DNA from 3 places in the Streptomyces sp. NPDC002958 genome. Region 3 is predicted to be linked to each of the others. Evidence: riboswitches for the same ligand, from Rfam matches in the RefSeq annotation. Region 3 holds a riboswitch; each other region holds the start of a gene.

Region 1 (3,267 bases), on a different contig from region 3:
CCGCGTGCCGACCTCGCCAGCCGCTCGCAGCAAATCGCCGTGGCCGAGAAGGTTCTGGACGACCAGGGACCGCGGGCGTGGCCCAGTTGTGCGGTCATCTCCGGCCTCGCGAAGGACGGGGCGTTGCCCGGTGTCGACCCGGGGTCCGTGCCCTCCAACGAGCCGACGCGGAGCGCGGAGTCGTCCGATGGTGCCACGTCGTCGGACGGCGCATCGGACACCGTGGACGGCTCCAAGGGCTCCAAGGGCTCGGACGTGACCGACGAGCCGGCCGGCAAGGCCAAGCCCTCCGCGAAGCCGTCGACCACCACGTCGACCGCCCCGTCCTCCGAAGCGCCCGATTCGTCCAACTCGTCAAGTACATCTGATTCATCCGATTCGTCCAGCGGTGTGGGTGGCAAGCACCGTGGCGCGCCGGCCCCCGAGGGGAGTCGGAACGCGAACGGCGGTGATGGGCGCGAGTCGGGTCGTCATGCCTCCCGCGGTGCCGGTGACGCGCGCGACGCGGGTGCGGCGGCCGCCGACGGCGCGTACACCGTCCGTCCCGGCGACAACCTCTGGGCGATTGCTGATGCACAGAAGGTTCCTGGTGGGTGGTCGGCGCTCTACGAGGCCAACAGGGGGGCCGTCGGCTCCGACCCGGACCTCATCCTCCCTGGCCAGAGCCTCGATCTCGCCTTGAAGGCCGAGTGAGGGCAGTCTGAAAATCGGTTAAAAGGGCCGCAAAAGCCGGGTAGTTAAGAGACCTATGTCCGTTTATGTGCATGTGAGACATGGGTCTCTTTGCGTCAACTGGCGTGTCGCGCCTGGGGAACCCTTCCATGCCGCCCTCACCTGCGAAAACGGTGATTCCTTGGGCGCGAGTAAGGGCTGATTGTCCGATGTGTGCGTCTTTGAATGTGAGAGTTGCGTATGTTTACGTTCGAAATCGCTCGCACCGCGGGCCCCGTCGACCGTCACGCCGAATCCTGCCGTCGGTCGAAGGGAACAGACGCGTAAAGCGCCGTAGGCAGGAGCGGGGGACCCAGGTAAGCGCCGGGCCCGATCGTCGAAAGACGCGTCAGGACCGGCTTGGGGTGAAGTCGCGCGCTAGGACGTGCGACCGGGCAACTCACTTGGCCCGAACCCGACAGCTCACCTCGTAGGCGTCGGTGAGGGGAAGTTCCATGCTGTTTTCCAGCAAGGGCAAGCATCGCCGCCCGTCCAAGGCCGTCCGTATCGCCACGCTCGCCGGCGTCGCCGGTACCGCTGTGGCCGTTCCGCTGATGGGTGCGACCAGCGCCTCGGCCGCCTCTGTCGCCACCTGGGACGCCGTCGCCCAGTGCGAGTCCGGCGGCAACTGGTCCATCAACACCGGCAACGGCTACTACGGCGGTCTGCAGTTCTCGCAGTCCAGCTGGGCCGCCGCCGGCGGTACGCAGTACGCCCCCCGTGCCGACCTGGCCACCAAGGCCCAGCAGATCGCCACCGCCGAAAAGCTCCTCGACATCCAGGGCCCGGGTGCCTGGAGCTGTGCCGCTGCCGGCAACCTGACCAACGACGGCGTCGACCCGGGCGTCGACACCGGCTCCTCCTCGGAGTCCTCCTCCGCGCCCACCGAGCAGCAGAGCACCCCGGCCGCGCCGGAGCAGCAGTCGCAGCCGGCCCAGCAGGCGCAGCCGCAGGAAGCCGAGCGTGCCGAGGCCCCCGCCGCCTCCCGCTCGGACCGCTCCGCCGCCCCGCAGGCCGAGTCGGAGGAGACCGTCACCACCCCGACTGGCGAGCAGGTCGAGAAGGGCGACGGCGAGTACGTGGTCGCCTCCGGTGACTCCCTGAGCGAGATCGCCGCCGACCACAACGTCGAGGGCGGCTGGCAGCAGCTGTTCGAGCTGAACCAGGACATCGTCAAGGACGCCGACCTGATCTACCCGGGTCAGCAGCTGCACCTGACGAAGTAGTCCAGGCCCTCTCCCCCTGAGCACCCCGGCCCGGCGCGCATTCCCCCCGTATGCGCCGGGCCGGGGTTTCTGTGCGCGCGACACCTCCGCGCGGTGCTTGCGTGCGGTGCCTGTACAGGGAGTGCCTGCATAGAGGGAGTGCTTGTGCAGGGAGTGTCGGCTGTCACACGGGGAACGCAGGCCGTGTGTGATCGTTCAACTGTTGTAGTCGTTAGCCAGTAAAATTCCTGCTGTTTGCCCGGTAATGTGCGCTCCTGGGTCTTTTTCCGTCCCAGGGGACGGGCGGTCGTCCGACTGAGCGGGCCGGGCCGGTTAGGCTCTTGTCGCAAGGCCGAAGTGACCCTGCACAACCAGTGTCATATCCCAGAAGGAGATGCCTCGTGCCGTCCATCGACGTCGTCGTAGCCCGGGAAATCCTCGACTCCCGGGGGAACCCCACGGTCGAGGTCGAGGTTGGTCTCGACGACGGCAGCACGGGTCGTGCTGCCGTGCCGTCCGGCGCCTCCACCGGTGCGTTCGAGGCCATTGAGCTTCGCGACGGTGACCCCAACCGTTACCAGGGCAAGGGCGTGGAGAAGGCCGTCCTCGCTGTCATCGAGCAGATCGGCCCGGAGCTCGTCGGCTACGACGCGACCGAGCAGCGGCTGATCGACCAGGCGATGTTCGACCTTGACGCCACCGAGAACAAGGGCTCGCTCGGCGCCAACGCCATCCTCGGCGTCTCGCTGGCCGTCGCCCACGCCGCCTCCGAGGCCTCGGACCTGCCGCTGTTCCGCTACCTCGGTGGCCCGAACGCGCACCTGCTGCCCGTTCCGATGATGAACATCCTCAACGGTGGGTCGCACGCCGACTCCAACGTGGACATCCAGGAGTTCATGATCGCCCCGATCGGCGCGGAGTCCTTCTCCGAGGCCCTGCGCTGGGGCGCCGAGGTCTACCACACGCTGAAGAAGGTCCTGAAGACCAAGGGCCTTTCGACCGGTCTCGGTGACGAGGGTGGCTTCGCGCCGAACCTGGAGTCGAACCGCGCCGCCCTCGACCTCATCATCGAGGCCATCAAGGAAGCCGGCTACGCCCCGGGCAAGGACATCGCGCTCGCGCTCGACGTCGCCGCGTCCGAGTTCTACAAGGACGGCACGTACGAGTTCGAGGGCAAGTCCCGCTCGGCCGCCGAGATGACCGAGTACTACGAGGAGCTCGTCTCCGCTTACCCGCTGGTCTCCATCGAGGACCCGCTGTACGAGGACGACTGGGCCGGCTGGAAGGTCATCACCGACAAGCTGGGCGCCAAGGTGCAGATCGTCGGCGACGACCTGTTCGTCACCAACCC
Region 2 (3,267 bases), on a different contig from region 3:
CGGAAGCGGCGGCGGTAGTGCTCGGCGACATCGGGAAACGCCTGGAGCAGATGGACCGTCGTCATGATGATGTCGTCGAAGTCCAGCGCGTTGGCCTCGCGCAGCCGGGACTGGTACATCGCGTAGGCCTGGGCAAGGGTCTTCTCGAAGCCGTCCGCGGCCTGGCCGGCGAAGATCTCCTCGTCGATCAGTTCGTTCTTCAGGTTGGAGACCTTGGCCGTGAACGACTTCGGTGGGAAGCGCTTCGGGTCGAGGTCGAGATCGCGGCAGACCAGGGCCATCAGCCGCTTGGAGTCGGCGGCGTCGTAGATCGAGAACGACGAGGTGAAGCCGAGCTTCTTCGATTCGCGGCGCAGGATGCGTACGCACGCGCTGTGGAAGGTCATGACCCAGATGGCGTTGGCGCGCGGTCCGACGAGCTGCTCGACACGCTCCTTCATCTCGCCCGCGGCCTTGTTGGTGAAGGTGATCGCCAGGATCTGGCCGGGGTGCACCCCGCGCTCGGCGAGGAGGTGGGCGATCCGGTGGGTCAGCACCCGGGTCTTGCCGGAACCCGCTCCGGCGACGATGAGCAGGGGGGAGCCCGCGTGGACCACGGCGGCGCGCTGTTCGGTGTTCAGCCCGTCGAGGAGCGCCGCGGAGTCGATGACGGGGCGGTGCGCGCCGTCGCGGTAGTACGCGTCCCTCGGCGGCGGGGGCCCGTCGAACACGCCCGCGAAGAGGTCCTCCGGCACCGCTTCGGGTGCGGAGTCCTCGGGGGGCGGCGGGGGCTCTTCCTCCGAGTGCTGGAGGCCGGCCAGGAAGCTGTCGTCAAAGAGGCTGCTCATCGCTTGTCGAGTCTAGGCCGCCGCACCGACACCCGGCGGCCGCATGGCGCACCGCGCCCGACGGGAGGGCACACAACGAGAGCGTGCACCCACGCCGCGTAAGGGATTCCGGGCCCTTGCCCGCCCCTGCCGCCCCACTTCGCCGAGATCACGAAAATGTATCGGGCATATCGAACATCAACCTTCACAGCAGCATCATGGTTTGGCTAGCGTGCTCGACCGGGCGGCCCGTACCCCCTGAGGCGAACCACGCCGACCGGGCGCCCGCGCCGAATCCGGGCTGCCCACGCGGGAGTTCGGAACCGGGGACCCATGCGCAGCAACGGGGTGAATCGGTCCTTATCCCCACTCGGACCGTAGGGCAGCCTTCCGTTCCGCCCGAACCCGACAGCTAACCCGGTAGGCGGTCCACGGAAGGAGATGCCGACCTTGGCGTCGCATCGCAAACCGCGCACCCGGGTGCGCACCACCACACCGGCCATCGGGCTCACGACGGCCGCTCTGGCATCCGTGACCCTGCTCTCCACGCAGAGCGCCACGGCCGCGCCCTCTCCGAAGCCCAGCATCGAGGACGTCCAGAAGAAGGTCGACGACCTCTACCGGCAGGCGGGCGCCGCGACCCAGCAGTACAACCGGGCGAAGGAAGCCTCCGCCACCCAGCGCGCCAAGGTCGACTCCCTGCTGGAGGACGTGGCGAAGCGCGCCGACAAGCTCAACGACGCCCGCAGGACTCTCGGCGCCTACGCGGCCGCGCAGTACCGCACGGGCTCCATCGCGCCGAGCACCACCTTCCTCCTGGCCGACGACCCGCAGTCGTACTTCGACCAGAACCAGCTGATGAGCCGGCTGACCGGTCAGCAGCAGAAGGCGGTCACGGACTTCCGTACGCAGCAGGCCAAGGCGTCGAAGGAGCGGGCCGAAGCGGTGCAGAGTTTGGAGACGCTGACCGCGACGCAGACCACGCTGCGCACCAGCAAGCAGAACGTCCAGGAGAAGCTGGGCGAGGCGCGCGCGATGCTGTCGGAGCTGACCGCCGAGGAGAAGGCGCGGCTCGCGGCGCTGGAGCGCGAGAAGGAGGCGGAGGCCAAGCGCAAGGCGCAGGAGCTGGCGCAGCAGCAGGCCGCTGCCAAGGCGGAGGCGGACCGCAAGGCCGCGGAGGCCGCGAAGGAGGCGGAATCCGGCAGCGGTACGGGAACGGGCACGGAAACCGGCACCGGAACGGGCTCGGACACCAGCGACACCACCAAGGCGGAGAAGGTCATCGCCTTCGCCACGGCCCAGATCGGCAAGCCGTACGTCTGGGGCGCGACGGGCCCCTCCTCGTACGACTGCTCCGGGCTCACCCAGGCCGCGTGGAAGGCCGCGGGCGTCGACATCCCGCGCACCACCTGGGACCAAGTGGAGACAGGCACCCGGGTCGCCACGGCGGATCTGCGGCCGGGCGACCTCGTGTTCTTCTACGACGACATCAGCCACGTCGGCATCTACAAGGGCGACGGAATGATGATCCACGCACCGAAGCCGGGGGCGAATGTGCGCGAGGAGTCGATCTACTACATGCCGATCTACGGCAGCGTGCGACCGGCGTAGCGGCTCACGCCGCCATCCCCTCGGCTGCCGGTCACCGGGCGGGCCCGGGTCCGGGCCCGCCCGGTGACGCAGGGCCGGCCTGGCCGGCTCATGTCCAGAGCGTGGCGATGAAGATGTTGGCGATCGTCAGGCCGCCCACTGCCGCGAAGGCGCCCTTGTCGACCTTCTCCTCGTCCCTCTTGACGTAGACGAGCGCGAGGATCACGACCAGGAGCAGCAGCTTGACCCCGATCTTGATGTTGTTCACGTGATGGCCGTCGGCCTCGTTGAGCCCGACCAGTGCGACACCGGTGACCAGCATCGTCAGCGCACCGTGCAGCATCGCCGGGACGAACCGGGCCGTGCCCGCGCCCATCGCCTTCATCTGGGTCAGGAAACCGCCCAGCAGAGAGGCGATGCCGATGATGTGCAGGGCGACGAAGACATTGATGAGTACGTCCATGGGTCCGCAGCCTAGCCTTGCCCATATCACCACTCCGCAGGCAGGTGCGACTTACTGGCACTTTACTCACGCCTGCACCTATTGCCCGACTTTGATGCAATTTTTTCGATCAGCTAGCGACAGTGTCGCGCTAAATTCAGGCAATAGGCGTCATTGCGACTCTTCCCCCTGTCCCGGGTTTAGCGTCCTGACCAGGTGACCGGCTTCACCGCCGCTCCGCAGCCGGACGGCAGGCCGGTCACCCCGCCGAGAGGTCCGGCGGCGGGCCGCTCCCCTGTTGGCGACCCGCCGCCGGACCTCGGGCGGGCCCGCCGGTAGTCCCCGACGGGCAGTCGTCAGGAAGGACGCACGCCCCCGTGGCAGCGCATCGGAAACCCAAGCAGCGCCCGTACACCGGCTCTGCTGCCC
Region 3 (3,267 bases):
CGTACCTGAAATTCCCGTGAGCGGAGCCTTCGGTGCTCGTCGCCGCATCGGAGTCCGGGAGCTGGTCCGCGAGAAGTACCGCGAAACGGTCCGCCCAGCCGACGAAGGTCCCGTCCGGGCCGGGGTCACCGACTCCCTCGGTGAAGCTGTCGCCAATCGCTGCGTACGACCCGATGACGCATTGTCGGTTGATGACGCCACGTTGGTTTTTTCTCGAATCGTCTGCCATAAACGCTTATCCTGCACCGCCGAATGTGACCTACGCGACCGTAATAAAGGGTTGACGGGTGGTGAGATGGGCCACCCTGTAAGGCTTTGGTAAAGAGGGAATAAGCGGAAGGGCGGTGCGCCGCCGCGCACCGCCCTTCCGCTTTTCTCAGGTCATGCCTTGTTGCTCAGCGTCCCTGCCGTTCGGCTCAGACGTAGATGCCGTGCGAAGCCAGGAAGGCGATCGGATCGATGTCCGAGCCGTACGCCGGGCCCGTGCGGACCTCGAAGTGCAGGTGCGGTCCGGTGGCGTTGCCGGTGGCGCCGGAAAGGCCGATCTGCTGACCGTTGCTCACGGTCTGGCCCTCGGAGACGGAGATCGAGGACAGGTGGCCGTACTGCGAGTAGTGGCCGTCGGCGTGCTTGATGACGACCTCGTTGCCGTACGCGCCACCCCAGCCGGCGCTGACGACGGTGCCGGAGGTGATGGCCTTCACGCTGGTGCCGGTGGAGACGGGGAAGTCGATCCCGGTGTGGCTGCCGCTGGACCAGTTCGAGCCGGAGGCACGGTATCCGGTGGTGTGGTTGCCGGGGACCGGGTGGCTGTAGCCGGAGCTGTTGTTCTGGTCGGCCGGGGCGGAGGTCGAGGCCTGGGACTCCGTGGCCGTAGAGGCCTCGGCCGGGGCGGACTCGGCCGGGACGGACTTCTCCGCGGCCGACGAAGGCGCCGACGGAGCCTTCGACGGGAGGGACGAGTCCGTACCGGCACCGGTGGGCGCGGAGTGGCCCCCCGCCTTGCCGTCGAGCGTCAGCTCCATGCCCGGGAAGATCAGGCTGGGGTCTTCGCCGACGACCTCGCGGTTGTCCTGGTACAGCTTCTGCCAGCCGCCCTCGATCCCCTGCTCGTCGGCGATCTTTGACAGGTAGTCACCGGAGACGACGGAGTACGTCGTGGTGGCGTCCTGCTTCTGCGCGACCGGCTTGGCCGGGGCTGCGGAGGCCGACTGCGGGGCGGCGGGGGCGGCCTGCTCCGCGGCGGCGGCGCCGGTGGCACCGAGCAGCGGCAGTGCGATGACGGCGCCGCCGGTGGCTGCGGCGGCGACGCCACGGGCGATGGTGCTGGACTTCGTACGACGGTGCTTACCCGATATGGGCATGTGGTGCTTCCTCTCCGGCGCCTACGAGGTGAGCTGTCGGGTTCGGGCTGGAGATGCCCGGCCGCGCTGAACGCGGCTTCACCCCGAGCCGGCCGGAATTCTCCGATCGGCGGCTTACCTGGTTCCCCCGCTCCTGCCACACGATGAGTGGATGTGAATTCCGGACGGCGGCAGGATTAGGCGGTCCGTCCGGATTGACGGCGACCGTAAGCGAGTCGGGACGGCAAGAACAAGCCACTGGTTCCGTACCGGAATCCGCGCCGGGAAATCGGCGCGGAATTCCGGTCACACTCCGTGGATTAAGGATCTTGAATTTCCGCGCCACGCATGGAATACCCGACCACCCCTCCTGCACGCACCGTCACGGATATGATCCCGCTCACGACAGGGCGACCATCTCCCGCGCCGGCGGGGCAAGTTATGCCAAATCGGCCTATTACGGACACGTCATGCCCGTCATCCGCGCCGGAGCCTCAGCACCCTCGCGCACACCCGGGGAAGCGCTGCACCCAGTCAGGGTGCGCGCGACAGAGATCGCTGTCGGCATTGATCATTTCCGGCTCTACCCGGATACCGAACTGCATTCCGAACCCGTGCACTTCGTCGGCAAGCGGCTTCAGTCCGCCGGAAAAGGGGTGTGGATTCGGCGTCCGGTCGCCCAGCCCTGCCCGGTCGCTGGCGCGCTGCCCGAACCATGCGTCGTCCACGACGAACAGCTCGACGCCCATCACGGCGGCGCGCTCGACGAGGGCGCGCTGCTGCTCCTGCGAGATGTCGAAGCCGGTCGCCTCCCAGGAGTTGTAGAGCACCGGCCGCAAACTCTCCGCGTCCGGGCCACATGGGCCAGCTGCCAGACATGCCAGGCCCGGCTCGCCCCGCCGAATCCCTCCACACTCCACAGGCCGGCGAAGACGGGTGTGACGTACGACTCCCCCGGTGCGAGCAGCAGCAGCCCCGCGTCGTCGCAGCCGGCACCACCGGTGATCTGCACCAGCCCGTCGGAGAGCCGCTGTACGGAGATCCGCCACGCCCCGGACCAGCCGAGCGCAACCGGGGCCACCCTCCACCGGGTACTCCTCACGGCCGTCGAGCGGGGATTCAAAACCCCTGAAGGGCGACTCGGGCGCTGCGGTCAGGGGCTTCGGCGGCGGCGTGGGGGATCCGCGACCCCCGGTGCAGATGGACCAGCTCATCCCGTTCGGTGAGGGCGCAGTGCGTACTGCTGCTCGCCCCGGCGAGCAACCAGGTCCAGCCCTTGTCGCCAGCCTTGACCATCACCCCCACATTCCAACATTTTCGCACATCATCGATCATCGCCGGGATGGCGGGCAATGACCCTGCACGGAATTCACCGGGCAAATTCGCCGCAGGGGCACCGGGGTTCACGGAAGTGTCGACAAGCGAAGGCCGAGATGATTGCCTGAGGAATCAATGTCGTATCGTCGCGGAAGTGGCCTCGTCGGCGACTCGCGTCGACGCCAGACACTCCAGGAGTCACTGTGACGCAGCAGTTGCCGCAGGTCCCGTCGGCGGAACCCGAGCTGACGGGTGTCCGCAACTTCCGTGATGTGGGCGGGCTGCCCACCGTGGACGGCCGGCGGGTGCGGCATGGACGGCTCTTCCGCAGCGGTCACCTCGCGCACGCCACCGCCGAGGACGCCGCCTTCCTCGGCGGCCTCGGTCTGCACACGGTCTTCGACTTCCGCAATGCGGCCGACCACCGGCTCGACGGCCTGGACGTGGAGCTGCCGGGCGTACGGAATCTGAGCATCCCGCTCTCCGACCCCGCGGACGGCGCCGAGTTCTGGCGGATGGTCCGCGACGGCGACCTCGACCAGCTGCGCTCCATCCTCGCCGGCGGCAAGGGAACGAACCGGATGATCGCCTCGTATCGCGCGATCAT

Evidence for each region. Region 3 has a riboswitch for cyclic di-AMP ahead of ACZ3IC_RS20685 (M23 family metallopeptidase). Riboswitches for the same ligand answer to the same signal wherever they lie in the genome.
Region 1: linked by a shared signal. The riboswitch ahead of ACZ3IC_RS01575 (transglycosylase family protein) and the one ahead of ACZ3IC_RS20685 (M23 family metallopeptidase) in region 3 are both predicted to bind cyclic di-AMP.
Region 2: linked by a shared signal. The riboswitch ahead of ACZ3IC_RS01870 (C40 family peptidase) and the one ahead of ACZ3IC_RS20685 (M23 family metallopeptidase) in region 3 are both predicted to bind cyclic di-AMP.

What each region holds. Positions count from the first base shown of each region.
Region 1 is NZ_JBVHDS010000001.1:322,697-325,963, forward strand. It holds gene ACZ3IC_RS01570 (LysM peptidoglycan-binding domain-containing protein) at 1-693, shown strand, start outside; cyclic di-AMP (ydaO/yuaA leader) riboswitch at 992-1,163, shown strand; gene ACZ3IC_RS01575 (transglycosylase family protein) at 1,167-1,937, shown strand; gene eno (phosphopyruvate hydratase) at 2,318-3,267, shown strand, end outside.
Region 2 is NZ_JBVHDS010000001.1:388,950-392,216, reverse strand. It holds gene pcrA (DNA helicase PcrA) at 1-827, opposite strand, end outside; cyclic di-AMP (ydaO/yuaA leader) riboswitch at 1,085-1,249, shown strand; gene ACZ3IC_RS01870 (C40 family peptidase) at 1,248-2,417, shown strand; gene ACZ3IC_RS01865 (hypothetical protein) at 2,506-2,859, opposite strand; gene ACZ3IC_RS01860 (C40 family peptidase) at 3,216-3,267, shown strand, end outside.
Region 3 is NZ_JBVHDS010000011.1:72,728-75,994, forward strand. It holds gene ACZ3IC_RS20680 (SGNH/GDSL hydrolase family protein) at 1-229, opposite strand, end outside; gene ACZ3IC_RS20685 (M23 family metallopeptidase) at 417-1,364, opposite strand; cyclic di-AMP (ydaO/yuaA leader) riboswitch at 1,368-1,524, opposite strand; partial or broken gene ACZ3IC_RS20690 (alpha-galactosidase) at 1,847-2,639, opposite strand; gene ACZ3IC_RS20695 (tyrosine-protein phosphatase) at 2,864-3,267, shown strand, end outside.